Regions from separate parts of the Bradyrhizobium ingae genome, predicted to be linked through region 1. Evidence: riboswitches for the same ligand, from Rfam matches in the RefSeq annotation. Region 1 holds a riboswitch; each other region holds the start of a gene.

Region 1 (7,669 bases):
TCCCGTTTCCGGCCAAGCTGATCTCGGAGCGGATGTGCGGGATAGAGATGAGCGCAGGGAACCCAGCCATCGGGAAGTGGCTCGGTTGCCGCATGAGTTCGGTTATGGGCCAGCAGCTTGGGCAAGACATGTGTGTGCGGTCCATCGGGGCTTCGGCCGCCCGGCGGCGGGATCGGCTGAAACACCTCGGCTCGCCCGGCCCGGCTGATGAAGACGCGATGCGGATTGGTCGCGAGGATGATCCTCATCGCATCGTTGCCCGGCGCGAATACCGATCGGCCGGTGCGATCTCGAAGCGCTGAAATCACATCCCCGTCATCCACGCGGATGCAGGCGTCGATCTGCAGCGTGCCGAGGCCGAGATCGAACAGCACGCCGCCGCGATCCCGGCTTCGCAGCGCCTGGTCGTCGGCGCCGATCTCGGTCAGTGTCGTGCGTCCATGCATCGCGCACGCATCCTCTGGAAGGCACAACGCGACGCGATGGCTCCAGCTCTCGCTGGTCGGCGATTCCGAAGCGATCAGCCGTGGCTTCGGCCGGGACAGGATACGAATTCCGCCCCTGTCCGTGACCACGCTGATCGCTACCTCATCGCGGCGCAGATCGGCCAGCTCGCCGGCATCGCGGGTGAATTCGGCGATCGCTCCGAACGTTCCCACGCTCCAGCCGGCCTCCACGTCGTCGAGCTGACCGGAAAGGAGATCCATGACATCATCGCTTGCCGTCATCCGGCGTCCCTCACCTCTTCGCGTCTTGACGCGTCAGAATGTGGCACCTGCCCTCACCATATAGGTGCGGCCCGGCAGCGGATAGGCGCTGAAGCGGCCGTCGGTGAACGTGCTGGCGATCGCATAGTCATAGTAGAGCGCATTCAGGATGTTGTTCACGCTCAATGACCAGAAGTAACGTTCATATTGGCCGCTGAGCTTGAGGTCGATTGTGCCATTGGCAGGGATCGGCTTCTGGGTTCCGGCCTGGTCGTTGTCCATGCGCTTCTCGCTCCAGAAGCGCGCGGTCGCGTCGAGCACGACGTAGTTCTGCCAGATGTTCCAGGTCACGCCGGCACTGGCGGTGTAGCGCGACACCAGCGGCACGTCGTTGCCGGCCCAGACGCTTTCGCGGAACACGGCTCGCGTTACGGCCATGCCGGAGCGCAGCAGCAGCGCGTCATTGACGCGAACTGACAGGCTCGTCTCCGAGCCGTAACGGCGGGTGGGATCGAGATTGACGTTGTAGAACAGCACGGGATTGAAATGGATCTCATTGGTGAGGTCCATGAGATACAGGCTGCTCTGGAACTGCAGTCCGCCGGCCTTGATGCGTAGGCCGCCCTCGACGTCCTGCGAGGTCTGGGTCTTGAGCTGGAAGGTCTGCGGCAGCGGATTGAAGAAGGGGTCGAACGACGGTCCCGACGACACACGCTCGTCCACGTCAGGCGTGCGGAACGCTCGCGCGCCGCGGCCGAACAGCGTGAACACGTCGTTGAGGCGCTGCTCGACGCCGAGGTGCAACGCATAATTGGTCTCGTTGCTGTTGAGCGGCACTGCGCCGATGTCGGTATTGAATGGCGCGGCCGGATTGAAATTGTCGCGGGCCGACAGATTGAAGTCCTGCAGCCGCGCGCCATAAGAGACATCCGTCATGGGCGTGACGCCCAGCGTGTGCTGGAAATAGCCGGCGACCGTTTGCTGCCTGAGGTCGTAATTGTGCCAGGGCGCCAGCCCCTCCCCGGCGCCGCGGTTCTGCTGGTAGCTCGCGTCGTAATAGTCGATGCCCGTCAGGAGCTGCGACGGCATGCCGAAAGCAAAGCTCTTCACGCTGAGGCGCGGCGTGATCGACCACGTCGTCAGATCGGCATCGACATAGGTCGACGTGAAGAGGGCCGGAACCGGCGTCGGGCTGGAGAAGAAAGCGCTCTGCTGCTTCTTGTCGCGCACGCCGCCGTCCACGATGAGGTCGACGCCATTGACCAGCGTCTTGGTGAAGCCTGCCGTTGCGCTGTAGCCCTGCTGGTTGGCGTAGTTGAATGGCGTGCTGGTCCCCCTTCGCGCCGTGGCGAGTTCGTCCAGTCCGATCGAGGGATCGACGGTGCGGCCGCCCGGGAGCCTCAGTTCCTGGTTATCTCCGGTCACGGTCAGGAAGGCAGTCAGGTCGGGCGTCGAATAGTTGAGATTGCCGACGCCATTCTCCTGGGAATAGCGATTGTTGTCGCGGTAGCCGTCGGTCTTGACGACATTGCCATAGAACGAGGTCGACCAGGGACCGGAGCTCAGCGAGGTCGAAACATTGCCGAGCCTGGTATTGAACGAGCCAAAGCCGGCCTCGATGCGCGCGGCAACTGGCGGTCCGCCGACACCGTTCTTGGTGACGATGTTGATCACGCCGCCGATGGCGTTGTCGCCATAGAGCACCGCGCCTGAATTGCCGCGCGTGATCTCGATGCGCTCGATCGAGTTGAGCGGGATGGTGGAGAGATCCACCTGCGCCATGTCGATGTCGTTCAGCCGCCGCCCGTTGATTAACACCAGCGTATTGGCGCTCGCAAAGGCACCGAAGCCGCGCAGGTCGACGGTGGTCTTTGCCGCGATCGGGCCGCCGTAGAGCGTCGTGATCTGGGCGCCCGGCGTCTGCGTCGCGATGATCTCGGCCAATGATTGCGACGGCGAATGTTCGATATCCGCGGCCGTGATGACGGTGGTAGCTGCCCCGACAATGCCGCCGCTGCTCGTGCCTGTCGCATTGCCGGAGGAAGACGCACCCGTCCCAACGCCTCCAGCCGCACGGCCCGGAGCGGTGTTGGTTGGCGCGCGCCGCCGCGTCGTATCACCCTCGCCCGTCGCCCTGGCGCGGGTGCGGTTCTGATCGTCAGGCTTGGTCACCTCGACCGGCGGCAGTTGCTCCGCGGCGGCCTGCTGCGCATGGGCGGTGGAGAGATCGAGCAAAGTGAGGGAAACGGATGCAAGGAGGCCGGCGCTGAGGCGCCTGCCGGCAGAGACAATACGGGACACGGTTTGAACCTCGGTATGACGTCAGTGGCACGTCACAGCGAACGAGGTTTTCGGAGCGATCGATTGCTCCGGTGAAACCAATGTCTGTACTCCCCCGACCGACATCTTCGCATGTGACCACGGCTGACGGCAGGTCTCCTGGCTCGCGGGTCGTTACCTCCACGTCGCCTTCCCGGGACCGAGATTCCCCAGTGGCCTGAGACGAGAGGTTCGCCGCTTACAGTTGCGGGGGCAGCCGCGGCATAGGGGCAATCCCCGCACCGCATTCCCTATTAATCCCCGAAGGGAGCCGTCGATACAACCGTAAGGGTTCGGATTTGATCACGTCAAACAAGTTCACAAGACGATTCTGCGGTTAGTCTTACGGTGTGATTGAAATGCATCACCAGTACTGCACAGAGCGTTTGCAACCACTTTATCGCTGAGAGAGAACAGCAATATTGTTCCTCAAGACCGGGGCTGTCGATCCTGATTTCGCCACTGTGCAATTTGATCGGGACGCGACGAAAGCTCGCGGATCGCCTCGGGTGGATAGAGGAACAGTCCAACCTGCTTTCTGCCTTGGCTGAAATAGGCTCGACCACTTGTCGGTACTCTGCCGTCCTTCGACCAGCGACGCAGCTCGGCGCCGGAGACTGCCAAAATCTCTTCAACCATCTTGGCGGCAAGCGGTTCTTTCTTCAGCCGCTCCAGCTTTCGTTCCACGACACCACATAAATCCAGGATCGAATCCTGGGTCGCCTCGGGGCACTCGATAACAATTCCGGATTTAACTTGCTTCACGAGGCATTTGAATTCGTCACGAAACGTGGATTTGACCAACCTAATTGCCTGGTTTGCCTTGTGAGTGCTGCCAGCGGTTAAATGCTCCGAAGGGATGAAGCCGACAAGATGCGCGGCGACATCAGACGTATCCAGATAGCGGATATGAGCGGCTTCCTCGTGCATGCGTCTCTAGAATTTGGACGCAGCATATGGTGAAAACAGCGACTGTCTCTCGTCAATCATCAGGGAGCGCCCGACAGGGGGAAATGCGCGTTGCGGACAATCGATACGTTCGCACACCTTGCATCCCATGCCAATGGGTACTGCTGACGCAGCGTCGTGAACGTCCAATCCGCGTGAATAGACAAGCTCTCCCGCATGCCTGATGTCGCACCCCAGGGCCACGGCGAAGGTCTTGCTGAGAGACTCATAGCCACCGCTCCTGTGGGAAACGGTCCGTGCGACCCAGAGATAGGCGCGCTCGTCGGGCATCCGGGCAAACTGCGTCACGATGCGGCCGGGAGATGCAAACGCCTCGTAAACGTTCCACAACGGACACGTGCCGCCGATCCGCGAAAAGTGAAAGTCGGTCGCCGACTGACGTTTCGAAATGTTTCCCGCGCGATCCACGCGGATGAAGAAGAACGGCACGCCGCGCGCCGACGGCCGCTGCAACGTGCTCAGGCGATGGCAGATCGTCTCGAAGCCGACCCCGAAGACTTCGCCGAGCATGTCGATGTCGTAGCGTTGCGCCTTCGCCTCGGTCAGAAAACGCCCGTAAGGCATGATCAGCGCGCCAGCGAAATAATTCGCAAGTCCGATGCGCGCGAGCCCGCGCGTCTCCTGATTGGCAAATCCCGCGCCATCAACGAGGGCACCCAGTTCGCGGTCGAGGCCGAGCATCGCGATCTGGGTCGCCAATTGGAAAGCACGCTGCCCGGGCTCAAGCCTGCGCGAGAGATGCAGCATCCTGTTCTGCGGGTCATAGCGGCGATGTACATCGTCAGCCGCGTCACCGGTCAGAACCGTAACGTCGAATTTGGCGCGAAGATGCTCAGCGAGGATGACCGGAGTGACGGCGTCCGACGGCGCAAGTTGCTGCGCCAGACGTTCGGCAGCCTCGTCGAGCTCGACGATGTAGTTGTGGCGCACATAGAAGAAGTCGCGCACCTCTTCGTAGGCTGTCGATGGCAGGATCGCCGTCTCAGCCTGGCGATCCTCTCCAAGCCGTGCAGCGAACGCTGCTCTTTGCTCGATCGCCTGTCGATAGCGGCGATTGATGCTGACGAGCGCCCTCCCCAGCGCCGGCATATTGGTCGCGAGCTCGCGCAACTCAGCGGATGATATCGTCTCCCCGATCTCCGGATCGGACAGCGCTTCCCTTAAATCGGCCACGAGCCGGGCCTCGTCATCCTCCGAAAACAACTGAACGTCGACGCCGAAGGCCGCGTTGAGCTTGAGCAAGACGGCGATGGTGAGAGGCCGTTGGTTGTTTTCGAGCTGATTGAGATAGCTCAGCGAAATTCCGATTGCGGAAGCGAGCGCCTGCTGCGTCAATCTACGCTCTTCGCGCAGGCGCTTCAGGCGCACGCCCATGAATGCCTTCTTCATCCGGTGCTCCATACCGACTTTGCAAACTTTGCAAATTCACAGCCTCAGCTTCGCAAAGCTTCACTTTTTCAGTACTATACGTAAGTTTTGTCTTTGCAGATATTGCGAATAACCGACCCGCCTTGCAAGGGTCATCGGATATCGCTCCATGCAGGCCGCCTTCAAAGCTACCGGACCAAACGAGCCAACACGCTTCGTCGAGATCGTCTTCCCCGAACAGGCCAACCATTACGGAACGCTGTTCGGCGGCAATGCGCTGAGCCTCATGGGCAAGGCCGCGTCTGTCGCGGCCACCCGACGCGCCCGCTGCGCGGTGGTGATGGCGACCTCCGACAAGGTGCAATTCCACGAGCCCGTTCGCGTCGGCGAACTCGTCGAGCTGACTGCTCATGTCGAGCGGGTCGGCCGCTCATCGATGACGGTCGCGGTCGAGGTCATTGCCGAAACGCTGACGACAGGCTCTCGCCGCGTCGCCATGCAGGGGTCGTTCGAAATGGTCGCGGTCGACGCGACTGGAAAACCGACGCCAGTCAATCCGGCCTCTTCCAATCACGCCTGAAGGATATCGATCGTGAAATCGCACAACGTCCGCACCTACAAATCCTCCGAGCATCTGGCGCGGGCGGACCAGCTCGCCTGGAAGATCGCCGAGGTCGCCTCCGATCCCGTCGCGGTCGAGCCTGCCGTGATCGAGATGATCGGCAACCGCATCATCGACAATGCCGCCGTTGCCGCGGCATCCGTCGCGCGTCGTCCCGTTGCCAGCGCGCGGGCACAGGCCGTCTCGAATCCGTTCACGCCTGGCGCGACCGTGTTTGGGCTGCCCCAGGCACAACGCATCTCGCCGGAATGGGCCGCCTGGGCCAACGGTGTTGCGGTTCGTGAGCTCGACTTTCACGACACGTTCCTGGCTGCCGACTATTCGCACCCTGGCGACAACATTCCGCCGATCCTGGCGGTGGCCCAGCACTGCGGCCTCGACGGTGCCGCGCTGATCCGGGGCCTCGCGACCGGCTACGAGATCCAGGTCAATCTGGTGAAGGGCATCTGCCTGCACGAGCACAAGATCGACCATATCGCTCATCTCGGCCCGTCGGCCGCCGCCGGCATCGGCACAGCGCTGGCCTTGCCGATCGAGACGACCTACCAGGCCGTCCAGCAGGCACTGCATGTCACCACCACCACGCGCCAGTCGCGCAAGGGCGAGATCTCGAGCTGGAAAGCCTACGCGCCGGCCTTTGCCGGCAAGATGGCGATCGAAGCCGTGGATCGCGTCATGCGCGGCGAAGGCGCTCCCTCGCCCGCCTGGGAGGGCGAAGATGGCTTCATCGCTTGGCTGCTGTCCGGCCCGAAGGCGCAGTACGTCATTCCCCTGCCCGAGAAAGGCGAGCCGAAGCGCGCCATCCTCGACACCTACACCAAGGAGCATTCGGCGGAGTACCAGAGCCAGGCCCTGATCGACCTCGCCCGGCGCATGGAGCCGAAGATCGGCGATCTCACCAAGATCGAGAGCATCGTGATCCACACCAGCCATCACACCCATTACGTGATCGGCACCGGCGCCAACGATCCGCAGAAGATGGACCCGAAGGCAAGCCGCGAGACGCTGGATCATTCCATCATGTACATCTTCGCCGTCGCCCTCGAAGACGGCGGTTGGCACCACCAGAGTTCCTACGCGCCCGAACGCGCTGCACGGCCGGAGACGATCTCGCTTTGGCACAAGATCTCGACGGTCGAAGATCCCGTCTGGACCCAGCGCTACCACAGCCATGATCCCAAGCAGAAGGCGTTTGGCGGCCGCGTGGTCGTCACGCTCAAGGGCGGCTCGACCGTGAGCGACGAGCTGGCAGTGGCGGATGCGCATCCGCTCGGCGCGCGCCCATTCGCACGGCCGCAATATGTCGCAAAATTCCGCAGCCTCGCCGACGGCGTCATCGCGCCAGCCGAGCAGGATCGCTTCCTCGGCCTGGTCGAACGTCTGCCCGAACTGACGGCCGGCGACCTCTCCGGCCTCACCTTCACGGTCGATTCATCACAGCTCGGCGCGAAGGGATCGACCGGCATCTTCGATTGGTCCAGCCGCTAAGGCGGCGAACGCAAGCTCTCTCGGAATCAAGGGATTGGCATCATGACGAACGAAGTGTCTTCAAAGCCCGCGCCCAAGAAGTCGGTCGCACTCTCAGGCATCGTCGCCGGCAACACCGCGCTCTGCACCGTCGGTCGCACCGGTAACGATTTGCACTATCGCGGCTACGACATTCTCGACGTCGCCGAAACCTGCG
Region 2 (7,669 bases), on a different contig from region 1:
GCGCGACGATAGAACATCTCGCCAGCCGCGGTGCGAATGCCGATCTCGTGTTGGCCGAAGGCTCGATGGGGCTGTTCGACGGCGTCGCCGTGCGCGGCGTCTCGGGCACGGGCGCCACCGCCGACATCGCGGAGATGATGGGCTGGCCGGTGCTGCTGGTGATCGATCCGTCCGGCCAGGCGCAGACGGCCGCGGCGATCGGCGCGGGCTTGCGCGATTTTCGTGCCGGTGTGCGCCTTGCCGGCGTCGTGCTCAATCGCGTCGCGAGCCCGCGGCATGAGGATCTCGTGCGGCGTGCGTTGAACGATGCCGGCATTGCCGTGTTCGGCGCGTTGCCGCGCCATGCCGAGATCAGCCTGCCGAAGCGGCATCTCGGTTTGGTGCAGGCCGAAGAGCAGGCGGAGATCGGCGGACTCATCGATGAGGCCGCGCGCTTTGTCAGCGAGCATGTCGATCTCGACGCCGTGCTGCGCGCTGCGTCCGCATGGTCGGCGCAACCGGCCACGAGCGGGCTCAACGTCACTCCGCCCGGCCAGCGCGTTGCGCTGGCGCGAGACGCCGCGTTCTCCTTCGTCTATCCGCACATGCTGGAGGCCTGGCATGCCGCAGGTACGGAGATTCTGCCGTTCTCGCCCCTCGCCGATGAGGGGCCCGATGCGCGCGCCGATGTGTGCTGGCTGCCTGGCGGCTATCCCGAACTGCATGGGGGCCGGCTCGCGGCGAACGCGCGCTTCCGCGAGCGCTTGCGCGCCTTCGCCGAGACGCGGCCGGTGCACGGCGAATGCGGCGGCTACATGGTGATGGGCACGGCCTTGACCGATGCCGACGGCGTGCGGCACGAGATGCTTGGCCTCTTGGGCCTTGAGACAAGCTTTGCCAAGCGCCGCATGCATCTCGGCTATCGGCTAGCCGAGCTCGCGGCACCGATGCCGGGGCATCAGCCCGGCGCGCGCCTGCGCGGCCATGAATTCCATTATTCGACGATCATTGCGCAGCCCGACATGCCGCTCGCGCGGGTGCAAGATGCGACAGGCGCGACCGTCGCGGAAACCGGATCGCGGCGCGGGCATGCGACGGGTACTTTCTTTCACCTGATTGCGGAGGACCGGTGAGCGGGTTCGTCTCCTTCATCTCCGCCGGTCCCGGCGATCCCGAGCTCTTGACGCTCAAGGGCGCCGCGCGGCTGCGCGAGGCCGACGTCGTGCTCTATGACGATCTCGCCTCCGGCGCGATCCTCGAGCTGGCCCGGCCCGGCGCCAATCTGGTGGCGGTCGGAAAACGCGCCGGCCGGCCCTCGACCAAGCAGCAGCACGTCAACCGCCTGCTGGTCGATTATGCGTTGACTGGCGCGCGCGTGGTGCGGCTGAAATCCGGCGATGCCGGCATCTTCGGCCGGCTCGAAGAGGAGATCGAGACGCTGCGGGCGGTCGGGATCGACTACGAGATCGTGCCGGGCGTCACCTCGGCCTGCGTCGCGGCGGCTCGAGCCGGCATCCCCCTGACCCGGCGGAATACCGCGCGCCGGGTGCAGTTCGTGACGGGAGCCGATGTGACCGGGCAGTTGCCGGAGAATCTCAATTGGGTCGCGCTCGCCGATCCGGATGCGACGACCGTTGTCTATATGGGCCGGCGCACGTTTCCGGATTTGGCCGCGAAGCTGATCGCGCACGGCCTTGCCCCAGGCACGCCGGCGCTGTTTGCTGAATCGCTCGGCCGGGCCGATGAACGGCTCGTCCGGACGACGATTGCCGAACTTGCCGAACAGCTCTCGCGAGGTGGCGCGGCAACCTCGGCCGCCGTCATCCTGTTCGGGGCTCTGGCTGAGGTCGATCCGTCATGCTGATGCTCTCCTTGATAGGTATTGGTTGCGGCGATCCCGGGCAGCTTACGCTCGCCGCGATCCGTGCCATCAACGCGGCTGATCTCGTCCTGATCCCGCGCAAGGGAGCGCAGAAATCCGATCTCGCCGAATTGCGGCGGGCGATCTGCGCCGAGGTGCTCACCAACAAGGAAACACGCATCGCGGAGTTCGACTTGCCGGTGCGCGACGCCGAGGCCGATTACCGCCGGGGCGTCGATGATTGGCACGATGCTGTCGCCGCGACGTGGTCGCAGGCGATCGCGGCCCATCTCGGACGCGATGGCCGCGTCGCGCTGCTGATCTGGGGCGATCCGTCGCTCTATGACTCCTCTTTGCGGATCGCTCGACGGCTCGATCCTGTGCCCGCGATCGAAGTCATCCCCGGCATCACCTCGATCCAGGCGCTGTGCGCGGCGCATGCGCTGCCGCTGAACGATATCGGCGAGCCGTTCCTGGTGACCACAGGACGGCGACTGCGCGAAGGCGGCTGGCCTGACGGTACCGACACCGTGGTCGTGATGCTCGATGGCGGCACGGCGTTTCAGTCACTCGATCCGGAGGGCCTGCAGATCTGGTGGGGTGCCTATCTCGGCATGTCCGACCAGATCGTCATGTCGGGTGCATTGGCTGAGATCGGCCCGCGTATCGCCGCGGCACGGCAAGAGGCGCGCGAACGGCACGGCTGGATCATGGACAGCTACATTCTCAAACGCAGAGCGTGACACAACCGCAGTCGCGTGAACGGAGGCAGGACAACATGCTCCCCAATTGGGTCTACGGGAAATGCCCGGATATCTCGACCGCGCATCGCGAGGCGGCGATCGCGCGGCAGGCGCAACTGACCAAGCCGACCGGCGCACTCGGCCGGCTCGAGCAGGTCGCGATTGATCTTGCGGGCCTCCAGGAGACGGAAGAGCCTCGCGCCGCGCGCGTGCCGATCATCATCTTTGCCGGCGATCACGGCATCGTTGCCCAGGGCGTATCGGCCTATCCGCAGGAAGTCACGATCGCGATGATGTCGAATTTCGCCGCGGGCGGTGCCGCGATCTCGGTGCTGGCGCGTGAACTGGGTTCGAGCCTCGAGGTCGTCGACGCCGGCTCACTGGCGCAGTCGGAGGTCGCGGGGATCGTCGCGGACAAGCCGCGCTGCGGCACCCGCGATTTCAGCGTGGAAGCCGCGCTTGAGCCGGCGGAACTGGCATTTGCGTTCGAATGCGGGCAGCGCGCGGTGGCGCGTGCGGCGGCGAAGCAGCCCGATCTCCTCATCCTCGGCGAGATGGGAATCGGCAACACCACGGCCTCGGCAGCGATCGCGGCAAGCCTGCTGGGTGTGAGCGCCGACGAAATCGCAGGCAGCGGCACCGGTGTCGATGCTGCGGGTCGCGCACACAAGGCGCGCGTGATCGATGCTGCGCTCGTGCGGCATGGCCTGACGAAGGCGGCGTCCGCGGAGGAGGTCCTGCGTACGGTCGGCGGCCTTGAAATCGCGGCGATCTGCGGCGCGATCATCGCGGCCGCGCAGCGGCGTATCCCAACGCTGATCGACGGCTTCATCGTGTCGGTTGCTGCGCTGGCGGCCGCGCGCCTCAATCCGTCATGTCAGCCGTTCCTGCTGCCATCGCATCAGTCGGCGGAGCAGGGGCATCGCCTGGTGCTTCGTGCCCTGAACGTTCAGCCGCTGGTCAGCCTCGATCTCCGGCTCGGGGAGGGATCAGGCGCGGCGATCGCGCTGCCGCTGGTGCGGCTTGCTTGCGCTCTGCACAATGGCATGGCGACGTTCGCGCAGGCCAATGTTCCGGACCGCCCGGCGTGAGACTCAAGCGATCGTCTGATTGACCGAGACGACGCGCCAGCCATCCGACAGCCGGTCGATGCGGGTGAGCGAGAGCGGATCGATCGCAAAACGCAGGGCCGCTTGTGGTGCGAGGTCGAGCGCGATGCATAGGGCAGAGCGGATGGTGCCGGAATGGACGATGAGGATCGCTGATCCTCCTTCGATACGGTGAAGGCCTTCGCGCGTTTTGGCGATTTGGTCTTCAAAGCTTTCGCCGCCTGGGGGCTTCGAGCCGGCCGGATCGGCCCAGAACTTTGCATAGGCCGCGCCGCCCGCGGCAGCGAGTTCATCGTGACGTCGTCCGCTCCATTCGCCAAAATCCTGCTCGCTGAAGGCGGGCACGCAGACCGGCTCAAGCCCGAGCGCGCGTGCCGTTTCGAGGGTCCGCCGGGCCGGGCTCGCGTAGCTCGCGGCCCCCGCCGGCAGATGCCGTCGCAGAGCGTCCAGTCGCGTCCGGTCGCTGAGATCGGCCGGCGCGTCCATGGCGTGGATCGTCCCTGCGATGCCATCGACAACGGCGTGTCTTACGAGCCAGAGGAAGGTGTCCCCTTCCATTCAACGTCTCCAACGATACTTGCAAAGGATATTTGCGCTGCTGCGACAAGAACGCCGCAGCTTCCACATTGACTCTCTCTTGCTCTTAATCATAGATGCTCGTGACGGTTTCCCCATCCGGGGATGAAAAGGGAATGCGGTGCGGGGAGTTTCCCCAATGCCGTAGCTGCCCCCGCAACTGTAAGCGGAGAATCCTTCGTCACAAGCCACTGGGCTCTCGGTCCCGGGAAGGCGGCGAAGAGGTCATGACCCGCGAGCCAGGAGACCTGCCGTCAGCCGTGGTCACACGCGAAGATGTCGGTCGGGGAGTACAGACATTTGGCTTAGCCGGAGGCGGGAAATGCGCTGAAGGTTGAGACTTGGTTCGCTGTGACGTGCCACTGACGTCATACCGAGGCCCGAACCATGTCTTCTGCCCGTACCGGCAATTTGCCCAAATTCCTGCGCGCGTCCGGCATTCTCACCCCGTTTATCTTCGTCGATGTTTCCGCAGCCGTTGCGCAGCAAGCCCGCGAGCAATTGCCGCCCGTCGAGGTTCGCCAGATCGACCAGAACCGCAAGCCAGCCAAGCCGAACAGACGCGATGAGCGGAGCGCCCGGCGACCGGCGCCGAACCGAGCGGCGACCGCCACGACCACGCAAAAGCAGGCCGTTCAGAACGTGACACAGACCCCACTGAACACGAACGCGGTGGCCGCAAGCGCTTCACGCCTGGGACTGACCGCGCGCGAGGTGCCCGCGACCGTGGAGGTGATCTCGGCAGAGACGATCCGCGAGCAGGGCTACCGCACCGTTTCGGACGTCGCTCAGGGTGCCGTCGGCGTTACTGCCGGAGACAATCCGGCCGAGCCCTCAGCCTTCTCGATGCGCGGCTTCACCAACAGCCAGATCAACACCCTCTACAACGGCATCAAGATCGGCCCACAGAACATGACCTCCCGCGTCATGGACACGGCCAATCTTGAGGCGATCGAATTTCTGAAAGGGCCTGCCTCGCTGATGTCAGGCGAGGGCGCCAGCGGCGGCGCGATCAATTTCGTGACCAAGCAGCCGCACACCGGGCCGGTGCAGAACGAGGCGTTCTTCGCCTACGACTCGCTGAACTCGTTCCGCACCTATTACGGCTCCGGTGGCAGCACCAATGTGCAGGGCCTGGACTACCGGTTCGACGTCAGCCGCTCCTCGCTCAACGGCTTTGCCGACGACACCAATACCAAGACGCTCGACGTCTCTAGCCAGCTCAACTATCGCATCTCGGACAATCTCAAGATCTGGGGCGCGATCGAGTACCGGGAGGACCGCTCGAAGGCCTATTGGGGTGCGCCGCTGGTGCCGATTGCTTTCAGCGGTTCGCACGCGACGACGGGGATCGTTTCGGGCACTTATGTCTCGAGCAGCGGGACCAATCTTGGCCCCATCACGATCGACGATCGTACCTTCAACACCAACTACAACGTTCTCGATAATCGCAATGTGGCGCAGGAAGTGTGGCTGCGCGGCGGCTTCGAACTCAAGCTCGCGCCGGACCTGACCTTGAAGAGCCAAGCCTATGGCTATGGCGCGGAGCGCTCGTGGTTCAACAACGAGGTGGAGGCCTTCAACTCTGTTTCGAACCAAGTCGATCGCGGCCGCTTTTACGTTGCACATAGCCAGCGGTTGTTTGGCAACATTACCGATCTAACCTGGGATGCGAATATCGCAGGCTTCGACAACCGCCTTGTCACAACGCTTGCCGCAAGCGATCTTGATTTCGTCAGACCCGGCGCGGCCAACGCCGACTTTCCCCACGATTCCGTCACGCTCGTCGATCCCGTGCGTGGCTATTATGGCCCCCTCACGATTCAGCAGCAAACGGCGCGGATCAACAACGAGGCGCTGTCGTTCGAGGACCGGCTGAAGCTGACGCGCAGCTTTGCGCTGGTCGGTGGTCTCCGCGTCGAGCATATAGGGCTCGACCGCAATTCGACCAACGTCAGCGGCCTCGAGAAGGCAGGCTTTCCGTTCACGAAAGACTGGGCGCCGGTGACGGGCCGCATCGGCTACACCTGGGAAGCGGTGCCCGGCCTGACCTTCTTCAGCCAGTACGCGACCGGCGCCGATGTCTCGGCCAACAACGTCTTCCTGCTCGCGCCCACCCAGCCGCTCGACCTGACGACCTCGCGTACCTACGAGACCGGCGTCAAGCATCTGTTCTGGGACAACAGGGCTGAGTGGTCGTTCTCGGCCTACGACATCTTGCGCAAGAACGTCTACGCGGCCGCCGGCGGCATGCAGCTCAATATCGCCGGGCGGCAGGAGTCCAAGGGCGTTGAGCTCGCCGGTGCCGTGCGCGTGACGGATGCCATGCGGCTGTGGGGCAATATCGCCTACGTCGATGCGCGCTATGCCGACTACGATTTCGCCGGTGGCTCGTTCTCCGGAAACACGCCGCCGAATGTGCCGCGCATCGTCGCCAATGCCGGCGCGTCCTATCGCTTCTTTACACCATGGCCGGTGGAGTTCGGCGTCGTCGGACGTCACGTCGGCGATCGCTACAACACCGATGCGAACACCGTGACGCTGAACGCCTACACGATCGCGGACGTCTACGCTTTCGTCGACATCCCGAAGTCGGTGTTCTCCGCCGTCGAGCAGACGCGTCTGACGTTCCGCGTGCGCAACGTCACTGACAAGCGCTATGCGGTCTGGGGCGATCCGTTCTACCCCGATCAGGTCCTGCTGGGCGCACCGCGCACCTACGAGATCTCCGCCGCGTTCAAGTGGTGAGGCACTGATAGCATGCTGGGCGCAATGATCCTGCTGCACCGCTGGCTCGGGATTGCGTTCTGCCTCCTGTTTGCGATGTGGTTCGCAAGCGGGATCGTGATGCACTTCGTTCCGTTTCCCTCGCTGAGTGAAGCGGAACGCTTTGAGGGTCTCGCGCCGTCGGGAAATGTCGGTAGGGCGATCGGGCCGTCGGACGCCGTGGTGGCGAGCGAACTGTCCGACGTGACGCGCGTGCGGCTGATCCGGCGGGGCGACAATCCCGTCTACGTCGTCGTGTCGCCATCGCGGTCGCGTGCCATCCGAGCAACGGACGGCACTGAGGCCACCGTGACATCGCCGGACGTCGCGCTTGCCATCGCGACCGATCATGCGCGACGACGCGGGCTTGATGTTGCCCGCGTGCAAGTCGTCGGTGTTGCCGATTATGATCAATGGAGCGTGCCCAATGGCTTCGACCGGCATCGGCCGCTATTTCGGGTGGCACTCGCCGATGCCGATGGCACGGAGCTTTACGTATCGTCGGTGACAGGCGAGATCGTCCTGGATACGACGCGGCGCGAGCGTGGGTGGAATCTGGTCGGCAGCGTCGTGCACTGGATCTATCCCACCGGCTTGAGGAGCAAGTGGGCGCTCTGGGACAGGGTGGTCTGGAC
Region 3 (7,669 bases), on a different contig from region 1:
TAGCGTCAAGCCGTTCTTGAGCGAAGTGGTCAGATCCGCCCATAAGTGACTTCAGCAGTCTATGTCAGGAGACGAAGTATGAACTTTGAGCGCAAGGTTATTGTCACGATTGCGCCAACGGGAGGCGTGGTGAAAAAAGCTCAAAACCCGCACCTTCCGACCCAGCCCAGCGAGATCGCCGAGGATGTGTACAGGTGCTACGATGCGGGCGCATCTATTGTGGCATTGCATGCGCGCAGGCAGGACGATGGCGCGACCTGTAGTTCGGAGATCTACCAGGACATCAACTCCCGGATCCTGACAAAGTGCGGCATCATCATCAATAACAGCACGGGCGGGGGCATCGATGGAGATATGGTGCGATCCATAGGGCCCGGGCTCGATGAGGTTATATTCGAACAGCGTCTAAAAGGCTTCGAAGCCGGCGCTGACATGGCGACATTTGGCGCTCATACCGTTCTGGCCAGCTTTGGTGGCCGTGAGATTGTCGTTAACACCTCGCCCACCCGCTGCAACATCATGGCAAAACGATTCCAAAAGACGGGCGTCAAGCCTGAATGGGAATGTTTCTCTCTTTCTCATCTTCTCCAAGATCCGATACGTCTTATCAATAAAGGATTCGACAAGCCGCCCTATTGGATCAATTTCGTTCTTGGCGCCGATCGCGGAATCCAGGGGGGATTGCCGTACACTCCGCAGATTCTCGACATGCTCATCGGGAATCTTCCAAAAGGAGCGATGTTTTGCGTTAGCGGGGTCGGTCGAGCTCAGTTGCCGGCGACAACCCATGCGGTGCTCGCCGGCGGCCACGTTCGCGTCGGACTCGAAGACAATCTGTACCTCGAACCGGGTATACTTGCCACTAACGTGCGGCTCGTCGAGAGAACAGTAAGAATTATCCGAGAACTCGGGTACGAGCCCGCCACCGCAGTGGAAGCGCGCACGATGCTCGGGCTTGCGCCACGCAAATAGTCCGGTATCGACAATTCCCAATCGGAAGATGACTCGTTGATCCGATGACCGGCTCTCGACAGGTCCTGAGCATGAGCGCCAATCGTGCAAAGTGTTGTTGATCTTTGAAAATGAGCGATCGGCCACCGGTGGCAAAGATCCTCGAGTTTCAGCCTGGTATCGCCGCGCAGCTTCGGTCCTCGAAAAAGGACGTGTCGTCGGCGTCAAGTTGTAGGAGCAGAACGAGTGGTAGTCTCCGTTGCTGCCCAATGTCATGCCAACCATGAGGCGAGCTCTAACCTGGTCGCGAGCGCTGTTGCCAAAAACACGCGGCGGCTGGTGCCACTTTTGGGTCTTGCCTATCTCTTCAACAACCTTGACCGGACAAGCGTCGGCATCGCTGCACTGCAGATGAACGAAGCCATTGGCTTGAGCGCCTCGCAATTCGGCTGGGGCGCGGGGATCCTCTTCTTTGGTTACTGCATGCTGGAAGTTCCCAGCAACATGATGATGTATCGTTTCGGCGCGCGCCGCTGGCTCGCCCGCATCATGGTGACCTGGGGCCTTGCAGCCGCGGCGACGGCGTTCGCCGTTGGACCATACAGTTTCTACGTGATCCGCTTCCTTCTGGGTGTGTTTGAAGCAGGCTTCTTCCCCGGCGCCATTTGGTACATCTCAATTTGGTTTCCGGCGCGAACCCGAACGGGCGTTCTTGCCTGGTTCATGGCTGCAACACCGCTGTCCGCGTTGATCGGCAATCCAGTCTCGGCTTGGCTATTACAAATGGACGGGGTGTGGAGACTGGCCGGCTGGCAGTGGATGTTTTTGATCGAAGGCCTACCGGCCTGCCTGCTCGGGGTTCTATGCCTCGTCCTGCTTGCCGACACGCCGGACAAGGCCTCGTGGCTGACGCCCACCGAGCGTGATGCGTTGCTGAACGAGCTCGCAAGGGAGAAGGACAAGAAGGTCAAGAAGGTCAAGAAGGTCAAGAAGGTCAAGAAGGTCAAGAAGGATCTCTGGGCCGCGATGAAGGACGTCCGCGTACTCAAGTTGACGAGCGTCACTTTCGCATTCACGATCGGTTCTTATGGGATCGGCGTCTGGCTCCCCCTGATGCTAAAGAGCCACAACTTGAACAACACGCAGGTCGGTTGGCTCTCGGCCGTGCCCTATCTCTTTGTCACGATAGGCATGTTGTACTGGGCGCGACGTGTCGATCGTAAGGGGTACAGGATCTACAACCTGATCGCCGCATTGATGCTTGGCGCGACCGGACTTGTCGTTTCGGTGATGCTCACCTCGCTCGTGTCGGCGCTCACATGCATGACGCTTGCTCTGATCGGCACGATCTCCGCGCGGACAATCCTCTACACGATGCCGCAGAGTTTCCTTATCGGCGCTGCTGCTGCCGGAGGCATCGCATTCATCAATTCTATCGGTGCCTTTGGCGCCTTCGTCGGCCCGTACATGGTTGGCGTTCTTAAGGATGCGACGGGATCCTTTGATATCGGTATGATAGCAATGGCATTCATCCTGGTTGTTGCAACCGGCATCGCCAGCAGCCTTAGACCGGTGGTTACGTATGGTGATGACTTTCCTTTCTGAGCGGGCCGCCTGAGTAGAGGCCGCTCCAACCAATCGTTAAGCCGCAGCGTAGCGCCTGCTGAACGACCGATTGGAAATCGCTGCTGCTTCTCACGTCGTCTGAAACAGTCCTCACCGGGATCCTGGCAGATGCAATTGGCCGCGCCCGCGCATCTCGCTGCCAAGCGACCCAGCGAGGCTGCAACGGGCGCGACCGGCTCACTCAGCGGAAATGCGAGTTGTCGGAGTTCCTCCATTGAAACGAGTGCATTTGATCCAGAAACGGATCGGCATTCCGCCAAATGAACGCAACTCTAACTACCGAGCTCGCGCTTGCATCAAGACGCCTTGCGAAGTTCGCGCGCCGCCGCGACCATGTTGGCGAGCGCCGGACGGACCTCCTCCCATTTGCGGGTCTTCAGGCCGCAATCAGGATTGATCCAGAGCTGCGAGTCCGACAGACGTTGGCGGGCCAAGGCGATGAGATCTCCGATCTCAGTGGCTTCGGGAACGCGCGGGGAGTGGATGTCATAGACGCCGGGGCCGATGTCGTTCGGGTATTTGAAGGCCGTGAACGCATCGAGCAGCTCCATCTTCGAACGCGACGTCTCGATCGAGATGACATCTGCGTCCATCGCGGCGATTGCATCGATGATGGCGTTGAACTCCGAATAGCACATGTGGGTGTGGATCTGCGTCGCATCTGCGACGCCGCAGGAGCAGATGTGGAAGCTTTCCACTGCCCAGTCGAGATAGGCCTTCCTGTCGGATCGGCGCAGCGGCAAGCCTTCGCGTAGCGCTGCCTCGTCGATCTGGATCATGGTCGCGCCGGCCTTTTCGAGGTCGCCGACCTCGTCGCGGATCGCAAGCGCGATCTGGCGGCAGGTCTCGCTGCGCGGTAGGTCATCGCGGACGAATGACCAGTTCAGGATCGTCACCGGCCCGGTGAGCATTGCTTTCATCGGTTTCTTGGTCAGCGATTGCGCGTAGCGCCACCATTCGACAGTCATGGGCTTCGGTCGCGAGACATCGCCGAACAGAACCGGCGGGCGGACGTAACGCGAGCCGTAGGACTGCACCCAGCCGTGTTGGGTGAACACGAAGCCGGAGAGCTGCTCGCCGAAGTACTGCACCATGTCGTTGCGCTCGAATTCGCCATGCACAAGCACGTCGAGGCCGATGTCTTCCTGCCACTGCACCGTACGGGCCGTCTCCGCCTTGAGGAATTGCTCGTATTGCGCGTCCGTCAGTTTGCCCTTGGCATGAGCAGCGCGAGCGTTGCGAACGTCGGCGGTCTGCGGGAACGAGCCGATCGTCGTCGTCGGAAAGGCCGGCAGACCAAAACGCTTGCGTTGGACCTCTGCGCGGTTGGCAAAGGCGCTGGTGCGGCGGCGCATGGCGTCGTCGATCGCCGCCATTCTCTGTGCAACGATCGCGTCGTGGATTTTCGGGGAGGTCTCGCGCGCCGTCGCCACAAGATCGGATGCGGTCAGCGCGGCTGCGACACTCGCCTCGCCTGCGAGCGCCTTCGCAAGGACCGTGAGCTCGCCGATCTTCTGCACCGAGAAGGCAAGCCAGCTCTTCACGTCCGGATCGAGATCGGTCTCGAGCTCAAGATCGATTGGGACATGCAGGAGCGAGCAGGAGGGCGCGAGCTGCACGCGATCCCTGCCGAACTTTGCAATGACGGGTTTGAACCGCTCGATCAGTGCCGATAGGTCAGAACGCCACACGTTGCGGCCATCGATGACGCCGAGCGAAACCACGAGGTCCGCGCGGGCGCCGCATTCAATCTGGCTCAATTGTTGGGGAGCGCGGATAAGATCGACGTGCAGTCCGGCCACAGGCAGCTCCAGAGCGGTCGCCAGGTTGTCGCCGATCGCCCCGAAATAGGTGGCCAGCATGATCTTGATGTCAGGCACTTCCTTGGCAAGACACCCATAAGCCCGCTGAAGCGCATTCCGCGTGGTCTCGTCGAGATCAAGCACCAGACACGGCTCGTCAAGCTGAACCCACTCGGCTCCGCGTTTCGCCAGCTCCTTGAGAACCTCGACATAGACTGGCAGGAGACTATCGAGCAGCGAGATCGGATCAAACGCCAGATCAGCGCTCTTGCCGAGCTTCAGGAAGGTGACCGGTCCTACCAGAACCGGACGCGTTTGATAGCCAAGGGCTTTCGCCTCCTCATATTCCTCGATCGGCTTTCGGGATGAGAGCCTGAAGGTCTGACCTTTATGGAATTCGGGCACCATGTAATGGTAGTTGGTATCGAACCACTTGGTCATCTCCTGCGCGGCGGACCCGCCGGCGTCATGGGGGTGACTGCTACTTGCTTCATGCTCCCCGCCTTGAGAGCCGCGCGCCATGGCGAAATAGGTCTTCAGCGGGACCGGACCTGCCTCCCAGCCATACGCCTCGGGAATGGCGCCCACCATGACGCTCGTATCGAGAACCTGATCATAGAGTGAAAAGTCATTCGAGGGGATGACGGTGACGCCAAGCGAGTGCTGGCGCGCCCAGTTGGCGACACGAAGACCGGCCGCAGCTTCAAGAAGCTGCCGGCTGCTGATCTTGCCGGCCCAGTAGCCTTCGAGTGCCAATTTGAGATCGCGGCGTGGCCCGATACGTGGCGTGCCGAGAGTTGCGACAGGAAGTGAGAGAAGAGACATAGCTTTAACCCCATTATGGTGGGGGCAAAGGCCATGGCGGACGCGGGCAGGAGGGGCCGCGAAAGCGCCTGCTGCTTGGCGTACCACCGGACACCCCGCCCGTGGACGTTTATGTTGTCGGGGCAGGTCTCCTGGCTCGCGGGTCATCGTCTGCATCCGGCCTTCCCGAAGCATCTGCTTCAGTGACACGTATGGATGCGGACTCGCCGCTTACAGTTGCGGGGGCAGCGCCGGCATTACTTCAATCCTGAACGGATCGTGAGCGCACCGGCTTCCCTCTTAGCTCCAGATCGAGCGAGACCTGGAGAACCTCGACGCCTTCGATTTATCTGCAACCGGGGCGGTACGTCAACCTCGAAGGAGGACCACCTTTTCTGCGGCATGCTGCCGCGAATACGGCCTCAACAATGGAGGTCATAAACGAACAGCTTGACGATGGGGTGCAAAATCAAATTTTGACCAGCGCCCCTGACGGCCATTGTTGTCGATCGGCTTGGCAGCCCTGTCCTTCCGATCTCAAGCGTTCTCATGTCGTTCCATGAGTTTCTTGTTCGTTCGGCACTGAGCGGCAATTTCTGCATCGATCGTCCAGCGAAGTCTAAACCTTTGTGCCCCGGTCAACTACCAATGTTAGCAATTGATCGAACCGGCAGATCGGTCAATCATGGGATGAAAGATCGTCACATAGGCCACACCTCACCTGTCGCAGACCCCGTTAAGAGCGCACGAGGGTGGCTCGTCGCCGTCACCGTGGAGTTTGACGGAACCCGCTATGCGGTCCAGCAATTTGGCGTTCGACAGCCCCTATCGCAGTCGAACAGCTGGTCTGGCGAACAAGCCGCGAATTTGGAGAGTGCCGCTATGATTGCAACGGGCTTGTCGGATAATGTCATTCCTCGCGCCGACATCGTCAAACGCGCCGCGCGCATCGGAGCGGAAATCCGAAACATCAAGCTGTCGGGCGATCTACCGGACCAGACGATCGCCGCAATCAACGAGCTGCTGCTCGAGAACAAGGTGATCTTCTTTCGCGACCAGGGTCATCTCGACGACGCCGAGCAGGAGCGCTTTGCTCTTCGTTTCGGAAGTCCGGCATGTCATCCGACGCTCGGTGCCATTAAGGGGACGGCGTCGATTATCGAGCTTGATTCGGTCCGCGCCGGCAGCCGGGCCGACCTGTGGCACACCGATGGGACCTTCGTCGATGGCTACCCTAAGATCGCGGTGCTGCGAGGCGTTGTGATGCCACCGTTCGGTGGCGATACGGTCTGGTCAAACACCGTCACAGCCTACCTCGACCTGGCACCGCCGCTGCAACGGCTTGCGGACAAGCTCTGGGCCGTTCACAGCAACGCCTTCGACTACGCAATAATGCCCCGCGCCAGCGAGCTCGACAAGAAGCACTTGGACGAAGTCTTCACCAAAACGATCTATCAGACTGAACATCCAGTCGTGCGCGTCCACCCCGAGACCGGCGAACGCACGCTGCTCCTCGGCGCCCTGGTGCAACGTTTTGTTGGCATCCCGAAATACGACGGCCAGAAGCTGTTTGATCTGTTTCAGTCTCATATCATTGCGCTCGAAAACACCGTGCGCTGGAGTTGGAAGGAAGGTGATGTGGCGATGTGGGACAATCGCGCCACACAACACTACGCGGTGAACGATTACGGCGATCAGCATCGGGTCGTTCGTCGCGCCACCGTCGCTGGCGAGGTACCCGTCAGCGTCGATGGTCAGAGCAGCGTAACGCGCATCAAGACAGCAAAAGAGCCGGCCGCGAAGGTCGCCTAGCCGGTTCACAGGACTGACCGGGGTCCGGCCGATGCAAACTCTGCCTTTGTCACCCATCCCTGTATGCAGCATCGGCAGCTCAACGATGTCATTGAAAGCCATCGTGCCAGCTCTTAACCCAAGAGCGGCATGGATTCCCGGAGAGGTCGCATCGGGTTGATGGAGCTGCGTAGACCTGCAATGAATGAACCGCAAGAACGTTGGTTTTGCCGCGTCAGCACAGGCGCTCTTCATTCGAAAGAATGTCCTCCTTTAGGTTCATGCGCGTCTCTCGATCGGTTTTCTTCCGCGTATTGGCCTCGACACTTGCCGAGCCGCCGCGCCTTCTGAACCAGAGTCAGCACGTTTCGTTGGTCTTGGGCGAAGCTCGAATGCCGTCCAATCCAGAGCGGTTCAGTAGATTGAATGTGTGTCGTCTATCCGCGCGAACTTATTGCGCGTCAGCAAAACCGGCTTGCCGCTCTGCAAGCGCTTCCGCGGTGGTCGATCCCATGTCTTTGCGAAGCACGCTATGAGCGGGAAAGCCAACCTCTTCCAGCGGGCGATCCGACGACTTCGTGGCGACCATGCCAAGAGCGTGCTTTGCGCGTCTCAGTGTCCGTAACGAGCCAGCGTCCTGAAATGGTTTTTACATCCACCTCTCGGAGCGGAATGCCCTGGAGAAGCGAGTATTC
Region 4 (7,669 bases), on a different contig from region 1:
ACGATGCCGACAGCCAGGCCTCGCCGGCTGCCTCACGCGAGTCCTCCGTGAAGACATCCGGTATCGAGGACAGGCCGACGCCATATTGTCCGGGACGCGGCCCGAACACGCGCGAGGCGCGCATGCGATAGGGATTTTCGTCGCCCTCGCCATCGCGCGTGGACAGCGCTTCGCTAGCCGCTTCGAACAATTGCGCGAGACCCGCGAAGACGTCGCGGAACAGGCCCGACACGCGCAGCGTGACGTCGATGCGAGGACGGCCGAGTTCGGCCGGAGCGATGATGTCGTAGCCGATCACGCGTCCTGATGCGTGATCCCAACGCGGCGCGAGGCCGGCGAGGTGCAGCGCCATCGCAAACTCTTCACCGGCGGTGCGCATGGTCGCGGAGCCCCAGAGGTCGACCACGAGTCCCTTCGGCCAGTCGCCATTATCCTGCAAGTGGCGGCGCAACAGTTCTTCCGCAAGCTTGATGCCTTGCGCATGCGCCGATGGCGTCGGCACGGCGCGGGGATCGACGGCAAACAGATTGCGCCCGGTCGGCAGCACGTCCTGGCGCCCGCGATAGGGCGAGCCGGCAGGCCCAGGCGCAACCCGTCGGCCGGACAACGCCGCGATGAGAGCGTCCCTCTCCGCCTCGCCGCAGGTCCCCCGGCCGAACACATGCAGGCCATCGCCGAACTGGCTTTCCTTGAGATCGCAGACGAAGCGGTCGATGCGTGGAATCGCTTCCGCAGGCGCAGCCGAAGCGGCAAGGCCGAGATCGGCGTCGAGGCCGGCAGCGCGTGCCTCGTCGCGGATTTCGGCGATCAGGCGCTGCCGGCGCGCGGGATCAAGGCCGTCAGCGGTCGAATATTCGTCCAGCAGTTGCTCGAGCCGGCGCAAGCCGTCCGGCACCGGGGACTTCGTGAGCTGCGGCGGCAGATGGCCGATCGTCACCGCAGCGATGCGCCGCTTGGCCTGCGCAGCCTCGCCGGGGTCGTTGACGATGAAGGGGTAGATGACAGGCAGATGGCCGATCAGCGCCTCGGGCCAGCAGGACGATGACAGCGCCACGGATTTCCCCGGCAGCCATTCCAGCGTGCCATGCGCGCCCATGTGAACGACAGCGTCGATGCCCTGCTGCCGGAGCCAGAGATAGAACGCGACATAGGCATGGCGCGGCGTACGCGACAGATCGTGATAGTCGGCGTCACGGTGACTGACCTCACCGCGCTCCGGCTGCACCGCGATGATCGCCTTGCCGCTACTGATCGCGGCGAAATGAAATGCGCCGCCGCGACAGCTCGGATCGTCCTCAGGCGTACCCCAGCCCCGCGCAATGTCATCCTGCAAGGCCCGCGGCAAGCGAGAGAGTGCGGCAAGATAGTCGGCGACGCTCCACGTCAATTTCTGCTTGAGCAAGACGTCGCCGAGCGCACTCAACGGCTCGACATCGAAGCCGGCCTCGCCGAGATCAGAGAGCAGCGCTTCGACCGAAGCAAGCGCGTCGAGCCCAACCGCATGGGCGATCTGGTGCGGGCGTCCCGGATAGTTGGAGAGCACGACCGCTGCCCGCTTTTCGCTCGCTGGCTTCTCCGCAAGCCGCTGCCAAGCCGCCACGCGCGCTATGACCGCGGCGATACGCTCATCGTCCGGCCGATGGGCGAGATGCGCGAATTGCAGATCGGGATCGCGTTCGGCCGCCGACTTGAAGCTCACCACGCCCGCAAACACGCGGCCGTCGACCTCCGGCAGCACGACGTGCATCGCGAGATCGCCGGGCGAGAGCCCGCGCAGAGAGTCCGCCCAATCCTCGCGCCTTGCCGTGGAGAGAGCGACCTGGAAAACCGGACACGATGCGGCATCGAACGGCGTCGTGCCGTCGTCCCCAAGCGCGGAGAACGCGGTCGCATTGACGATGGCCGCGGGTGGATGCTGCGCAAACTTCGCCCGCAGCCAATCGGCAACGCCCGGCGCCTTCAATGACGTCACGAACACGCCATGGGCATCGAATCCCTTCTCCCGCAGCGCTGCGATCAGCGCATCGACCGGCGCCGTGTCAGCAGCCGTGAGATAAGAGCGATAGAAGGTCACGAGCGCGCGAGGTTTTTCGCCGGGATCGGGCAGCGCCCCGACAACACCGCGCCCCGGCTCGTAGAAACCGATCTCGGGGACCTCGATCTCGCCAACCACCGGCCCCGCATAGAGGCCCGAGGCCAGCGCAAGCTGCGCGATCGCGGCTTGTGCGGCGACCGGCCCGCCCTTGTCGCAGAGCACTTTCAACCGCCTCAGCGTCGAGACCGGCAAGGTCGAGAATGCATCCAGCCGCTCATCGTCGCGGCCATCCGCCGGCAACACGGCAAGCGCGATGCCGCGGTCCTTCGCCAGTTGCTGAAGGGCCGCGAGCCCATAGGCCCAATAGGACTCGCCGCCGATCAGGCGCACCAGAATGCCGCGCGCGTGCAACAGCGTCCGCTCGATATAGGTATCAACCGACAGCGGATGACGCAGCTCGGCGAGATTGGCGAGCCGCAGCGACGGCAGGCTGGCGCACCCTCGCCGCCAGCCGGCAGCGAACGCGGCGAGATCGGAATCCGAGAACGAGAGCACCACGAGATCGGCCGGGTCCTGACCGATGTCCCTTGGCGTCGCGGTCTCTTCGAGACCACGGCTCTCGCGGAAGACGACGTGCATCAGATATCAAGTCCTGGAATACCAAGTCCCGCCTTGATCGCGGTCTCGTCGATATCGCCATGCTCGCCGATCACGACCAGCTTGGATTGTCGCGGACGCACGCCCCAGGGCTGATCGAACTGGTGCCGCACGCGCTCGCCGACCGATTGCAGCAACAGCCGCATCGGTTTGCCCTTGACCGCAATATAGCCCTTTGCGCGCAGCACGTTCTGCTCGCGCGCCAGCCGCTGCACCGAGGCGATCAGCGCCTCGACATCGATGACCTCGGGCAGATCGATCACGACGGAGTTGAAATCATTGTGCTCGTGCTCGTCCTCGCCGTCATGATGCGAGGGGCGCGCGGCGAGATCGTCTTCGGCCGCAGCTTCCAGGCCGAGGATGACGCGTAAGTCCACCGCGCCGTCGACGACCGGCAGCATCGGCACGGGGCGCGGCATCTCGGCCGCTATCGCCGCTTTGGCGACCTCGAGCCCTGCCGCGCCTGCGAGATCGGCCTTGGTGAGCAGCACGATATCGGCGCAGGCGATCTGGTCCTCGAACACCTCCGACAGCGGCGTCTCATGATCGAGATTCTCATCGGCAGCGCGCTGCGCTTCCACGGCATCCGGATCCGGTGCGAAGCGGCCTGCCGCAACGGCCTCGGCGTCGGCGAGCGCAATCACGCCGTCGACCGTGATGCGCGAGCGGATCTCCGGCCAGTCGAACGCTTTCAGCAGCGGCTTCGGCAGCGCCAGCCCCGATGTCTCGATCAGGATGTGATCGGGCCTCACCCGGCGCGCGAGCAGTTGCTCCATCGCCGGAATGAAGTCGTCGGCCACGGTGCAACAGATGCAGCCGTTGGCGAGCTCGACGATGTTTTCCTCCGGACAATTGGCATCTGCGCAGGATTTCAGGATCTCGCCGTCGACGCCTTGGCTGCCGAACTCGTTGACGAGCACCGCGAGCTTCTTGCCGTTGGCATTGGTGATCAGATGCTGGATCAGCGTCGTCTTGCCTGATCCCAGAAAGCCCGTGACGACCGTGACCGGGACTTTTGCGAGCGTGTTCATTCGGCGGCCTCCGGCACGACGGCAATGGGGGGAATGCGCGCAAGCGATTGCTTGCGGAAGATCTCAGGTCGGCTGCGCCATGGCACGATTCCATCGGGCGCGGCCGCGTAAGCCGAAGCGCCTGCGATCACGTCGTTCGCATTGGCATCCGACAGGCGGCCGTAGACATAGGACCATCGGCCGGGCGCAGTGAGCGCCACCGAGCAGCCCTGGCTGCACGCCGACAAGCATTCGACGGGAACCAGGTTGACGCCCGCGGGCACGCCGGCGTCGAGGATCGCGGCGTGCAGCCGCGCGCCCGGCGTGGTTTCACCTTCGCCGAGCGTCTGGCCAGCGCGGCAGGTGATGCAAACATGAAGTGTGACGGCCATCGCCCCTTCCAGGATATCTGCGGGAGGCGATGAGGCGCACGAACCACGCGAAAGATGGTTCGTTTCCCCGTCGCGGAACACCCCGTCCGCCGGTCCAAAACATTCGCGCTGGCAGGTCTCCCGGCTTGCGGAGCAGGGGTTTATCCCTTCGATCCCCGCCTTCCCGATCCCAGGGGATCAGTGGCTTCGGGCATCTCTCCGGTCACGGTCGCGGGGGCGGCTGCTTTTCGAACACGAATCTTGCCGATTCGAGCCCTATCGCATTCCCTCTTCGCCTGTCGTAGGACAGGAACCAACGCTGGCCCACCATTTGCCCATGGCCGCCACTTGTCAAGCCGAAGGACCACGTCCCATGACGCCTGAATCGGATACCCCAGCGGCGGAGGAAGCCGACGCCCGGCATGCTGCGAAAATGGCGAAAATCAAGGTCGCCCGCGACAAGATCATGGCGACCAAGAGCGGTGAAAAGGGACTGATTATCGTCCACACCGGCGCTGGCAAGGGGAAATCCTCCTCGGCCTTCGGCATGATCGTTCGATGTGTCGCGCACGGCCTGCCCTGCGCGGTCGTCCAGTTCATCAAGGGCGCCTGGGATACTGGCGAGCGGCGGCTGCTCACGGGGCACTTTGGCGACCTCTGCCAGTTCCACGCCATGGGTGAAGGCTTTACCTGGGAGACGCAGGACCGCGCCCGCGACATCGCCGCCGCGCGCGCCGCCTGGGAGAAGGCGAAGGAGCTGATATCGGACGAACGCCTGCGCATGGTCGTGCTCGACGAGATCAACATCGCTCTGCGCTATGACTATCTCGATATCGCCGAGGTCGTCGATTTCCTGAAGACGCAGAAGCCGCCGATGACGCATGTCGTCCTCACCGGACGCAACGCCAAGGACGAGTTGATCGAGATCGCCGATCTCGTCACCGAGATGACGCTGGTGAAACATCCGTTCCGCTCCGGCATCAAGGCGCAAGCCGGCGTCGAGTTCTGAGACTTTTGCGATGGCGCGCGCATTGATGATCCAGGGGGCTGGCTCGGACGTGGGCAAGTCGCTCATCGTCGCGGGGCTCGTGCGCGCCGCAAAGCGCCGCGGCCTGGGCGTCCTCCCCTTCAAGCCGCAGAACATGTCGAACAACGCGGCGGTGACCATCGACGGCGGCGAGATCGGCCGCGCCCAGGCGCTCCAGGCGCTCGCGGCCGGCGTCGAGCCACACACCGACATGAATCCCGTGTTGCTCAAGCCCGAGACCGATGTCGGCGCGCAGATCATCGTGCAGGGCAAGCGCATCGCCACCGCACGCGCGCGCGACTACGCGGCGATGAAACCTTCGCTGATGGACGCGGTACTCGAAAGTTTCGAACGCCTCAAGGCGCGCGCCGATCTCGTCCTGGTCGAAGGCGCCGGCAGCCCGGCCGAGGTCAACCTACGCAAGGCCGACATCGCCAATATGGGCTTTGCCCGCAAGGCCGACGTCCCCGTCGTGCTGGTCGGCGACATCGACCGCGGCGGCGTGATCGCGCAACTCGTCGGCATTAAGACCGTGATTGATCCCGACGATGCCGCGATGATCCAGGGGTTCGTCATCAACAAGTTTCGCGGCGATCCCACGCTGTTCGATGATGGCTACCGGCTGATCCAGGAAAAGACAGCCTGGCGCGGCTTTGGCGTGCTGCCCTGGTTCGCGCGCGCTGGCGAACTGCCGGCCGAGGATGCGTTGGGACTGGGCGACGCGCGAAAGCCCGGCCGTTGCAAGATCGCATTCCTGGCGCTGTCGCGGATTGCCAATTTCGACGATCTCGACCCGCTCAAGCTGGAGCCAAACATTGACCTTGTCATGGTCCGTCCCGGCGAAGCGATCCCGGGCGACGCGCGCCTCGTCATCATCCCCGGCTCGAAATCGACGCGCGGCGATCTCGCCTTCCTGCGCGCGCAAGGCTGGGATATCGATCTCCTCGCGCATTACCGCCGCGGCGGTCATGTGCTCGGCGTGTGCGGCGGCTACCAGATGCTCGGGCACAGCGTGGATGATCCCGAGGGCATCGAGGGGCCGGCCGGAGAGACAGCCGGCCTCGGCCTCCTCGATGTGACGACGGTGATGTCGCCGCAAAAGACGCTCACCCGCGTCACTGCACGCCACGCCGCGAGCAGCGAGCCGATCGACGCCTATGAAATTCACATCGGCCGCACCGATGGGCCGGATCGCGCGCGACCGTTCGCCACGCTCGACGGCGCGCCGGAAGGCGCGATCTCCGGCGACGGACGCGTGCACGGCAGCTATCTGCACGGCCTGTTCACGTCGGACGGTTTTCGCAAGGCCTTCCTCGCGCGGCTCGATATTCCCGCAACCGATCAGCCGTACGGCGCAAGGGTCGAGAGCGCGCTCGACGCGCTCGCCGATCACATCGAGACCCATCTGGACGTCGAAGGTCTGCTCGCGCTGGCGCGCTAGGATGCAAGCGCAGCGACGAGGCGCGCCCATTCCGCCTCGTCGCCCGGCAGGCCCAGGCGCAGCCAGCCCGGCTGTGCGCCAAAGACGCGCGACCAGATATTGCGGCGCGCGAGCCTGTCCTGTGCAGCAAGCGCATCACCGGCATCGTAGAGCCGGAACAGCGGCGTGCCGCCGACCAGCCGCCAGCCCTGCGATGTCGCCGCCGTGTCTAGTCGTACGCAGTCGCGTTCGAGCCGCGATGTCGTCGCCCTCGCCCATTCGCGATCGAGTAGCGCGCGCCGACCGACGGCGATCGCAGCACCCGAAACCGGCCACGGCCCCGCCATCGCCGTGAGCGCCGCAATGTCCGCTTCCGCGCCGAGCGCGAAGCCGAGCCGCAAGCCGGCCAGCCCATAGAACTTGCCGAACGAGCGCAGGATCAACAGGCCGCCCTGCCCCGCCTCTCGCGCGAGCGACAGCTCCGGCAGCGCATCGGCAAAGCTTTCGTCGATCACGAGGCGGCCGACTCGCGGCAGAAGTGCGAGGAGGTCGGCTCCCTCATGGCGCCGACCGTCGGGATTGTTGGGATTGACGACGACGGCAAGATCGGCTCCCGCGAGCGCATCAAGAGCTGAGACCTCGGCAACGTCCCAGCCCGCGCCGGACAACACCCCACCATACTCATTGTAAGTCGGCGCCAGAATGCGCGCGCGGCCCTTGCACGAAAGATTCGGCAGACACTGGATCGCGGCCTGCGCGCCGGCCATGGCGAGCAGCGGCGCCTGCGTTGCATAGGCCTGCCGCGCAGCCTCATGCAGCGCTTCAATCTCGGACCGCGACGGCAACGCAGTCCATGCGTGCTGTTCGATCTCGCCGACCGGATAAGACTGCCGGTTGATGCCGGTCGACAGATCGATCCAGTCCTCGATGCGTCCGCCGAACCGCCGCACCGCTGCATCGAGATTGCCACCATGCTCGCGCATCGCCGCCCCCTTAGACCAGCGCCAACGCTATGAGCAAGCCGCCGAGCAGCAGCATCGCGCGAATATAGAGCCGCAATCCCCGGTCGATATCGGCGGCGAGCGGATCGCGCGCGCCCGCGTTCAGCCAGGGCTCGTCGGTCACGGCCCCATGATAGCTGCGCGGCCC

The links. A riboswitch is a leader RNA that binds a small molecule or an ion and turns the genes downstream of it on or off. The one in region 1 is predicted to bind cobalamin.
Region 2: linked by a shared signal. The riboswitch ahead of ACV1FX_RS06070 (TonB-dependent receptor) and the one ahead of ACV1FX_RS01745 (TonB-dependent receptor) in region 1 are both predicted to bind cobalamin.
Region 3: linked by a shared signal. The riboswitch ahead of metE (5-methyltetrahydropteroyltriglutamate--homocysteine S-methyltransferase) and the one ahead of ACV1FX_RS01745 (TonB-dependent receptor) in region 1 are both predicted to bind cobalamin.
Region 4: linked by a shared signal. The riboswitch ahead of ACV1FX_RS05990 (DUF1636 family protein) and the one ahead of ACV1FX_RS01745 (TonB-dependent receptor) in region 1 are both predicted to bind cobalamin.

What each region holds. Positions count from the first base shown of each region.
Region 1 covers NZ_JBVUBB010000001.1:366,352-374,020, reverse strand. Annotated here, with positions in the region: gene ACV1FX_RS01750 (DUF6925 family protein) at 1-728, opposite strand, end outside; gene ACV1FX_RS01745 (TonB-dependent receptor) at 762-3,008, opposite strand; cobalamin riboswitch at 3,120-3,317, opposite strand; gene ACV1FX_RS01740 (hypothetical protein) at 3,456-3,956, opposite strand; gene ACV1FX_RS01735 (short-chain fatty acyl-CoA regulator family protein) at 3,963-5,384, opposite strand; gene ACV1FX_RS01730 (acyl-CoA thioesterase) at 5,533-5,943, shown strand; gene ACV1FX_RS01725 (MmgE/PrpD family protein) at 5,956-7,473, shown strand; gene prpC (bifunctional 2-methylcitrate synthase/citrate synthase) at 7,516-7,669, shown strand, end outside.
Region 2 covers NZ_JBVUBB010000003.1:220,558-228,226, forward strand. Annotated here, with positions in the region: gene ACV1FX_RS06045 (cobyrinate a,c-diamide synthase) at 1-1,112, shown strand, start outside; gene cobA (uroporphyrinogen-III C-methyltransferase) at 1,109-1,843, shown strand; gene cobF (precorrin-6A synthase (deacetylating)) at 1,837-2,583, shown strand; gene cobT (nicotinate-nucleotide--dimethylbenzimidazole phosphoribosyltransferase) at 2,619-3,674, shown strand; gene ACV1FX_RS06065 (histidine phosphatase family protein) at 3,678-4,250, opposite strand; cobalamin riboswitch at 4,339-4,538, shown strand; gene ACV1FX_RS06070 (TonB-dependent receptor) at 4,656-7,016, shown strand; gene ACV1FX_RS06075 (PepSY domain-containing protein) at 7,029-7,669, shown strand, end outside.
Region 3 covers NZ_JBVUBB010000010.1:182,267-189,935, forward strand. Annotated here, with positions in the region: gene ACV1FX_RS17705 (beta-keto acid cleavage family enzyme) at 79-972, shown strand; gene ACV1FX_RS17710 (MFS transporter) at 1,198-2,556, shown strand; gene metE (5-methyltetrahydropteroyltriglutamate--homocysteine S-methyltransferase) at 2,874-5,204, opposite strand; cobalamin riboswitch at 5,309-5,533, opposite strand; gene ACV1FX_RS17720 (TauD/TfdA dioxygenase family protein) at 6,066-6,995, shown strand.
Region 4 covers NZ_JBVUBB010000003.1:205,816-213,484, reverse strand. Annotated here, with positions in the region: gene cobN (cobaltochelatase subunit CobN) at 1-2,674, opposite strand, end outside; gene cobW (cobalamin biosynthesis protein CobW) at 2,674-3,723, opposite strand; gene ACV1FX_RS05990 (DUF1636 family protein) at 3,720-4,094, opposite strand; cobalamin riboswitch at 4,188-4,406, opposite strand; gene cobO (cob(I)yrinic acid a,c-diamide adenosyltransferase) at 4,447-5,082, shown strand; gene ACV1FX_RS05980 (cobyric acid synthase) at 5,093-6,541, shown strand; gene cobD (threonine-phosphate decarboxylase CobD) at 6,538-7,503, opposite strand; gene cbiB (adenosylcobinamide-phosphate synthase CbiB) at 7,514-7,669, opposite strand, start outside.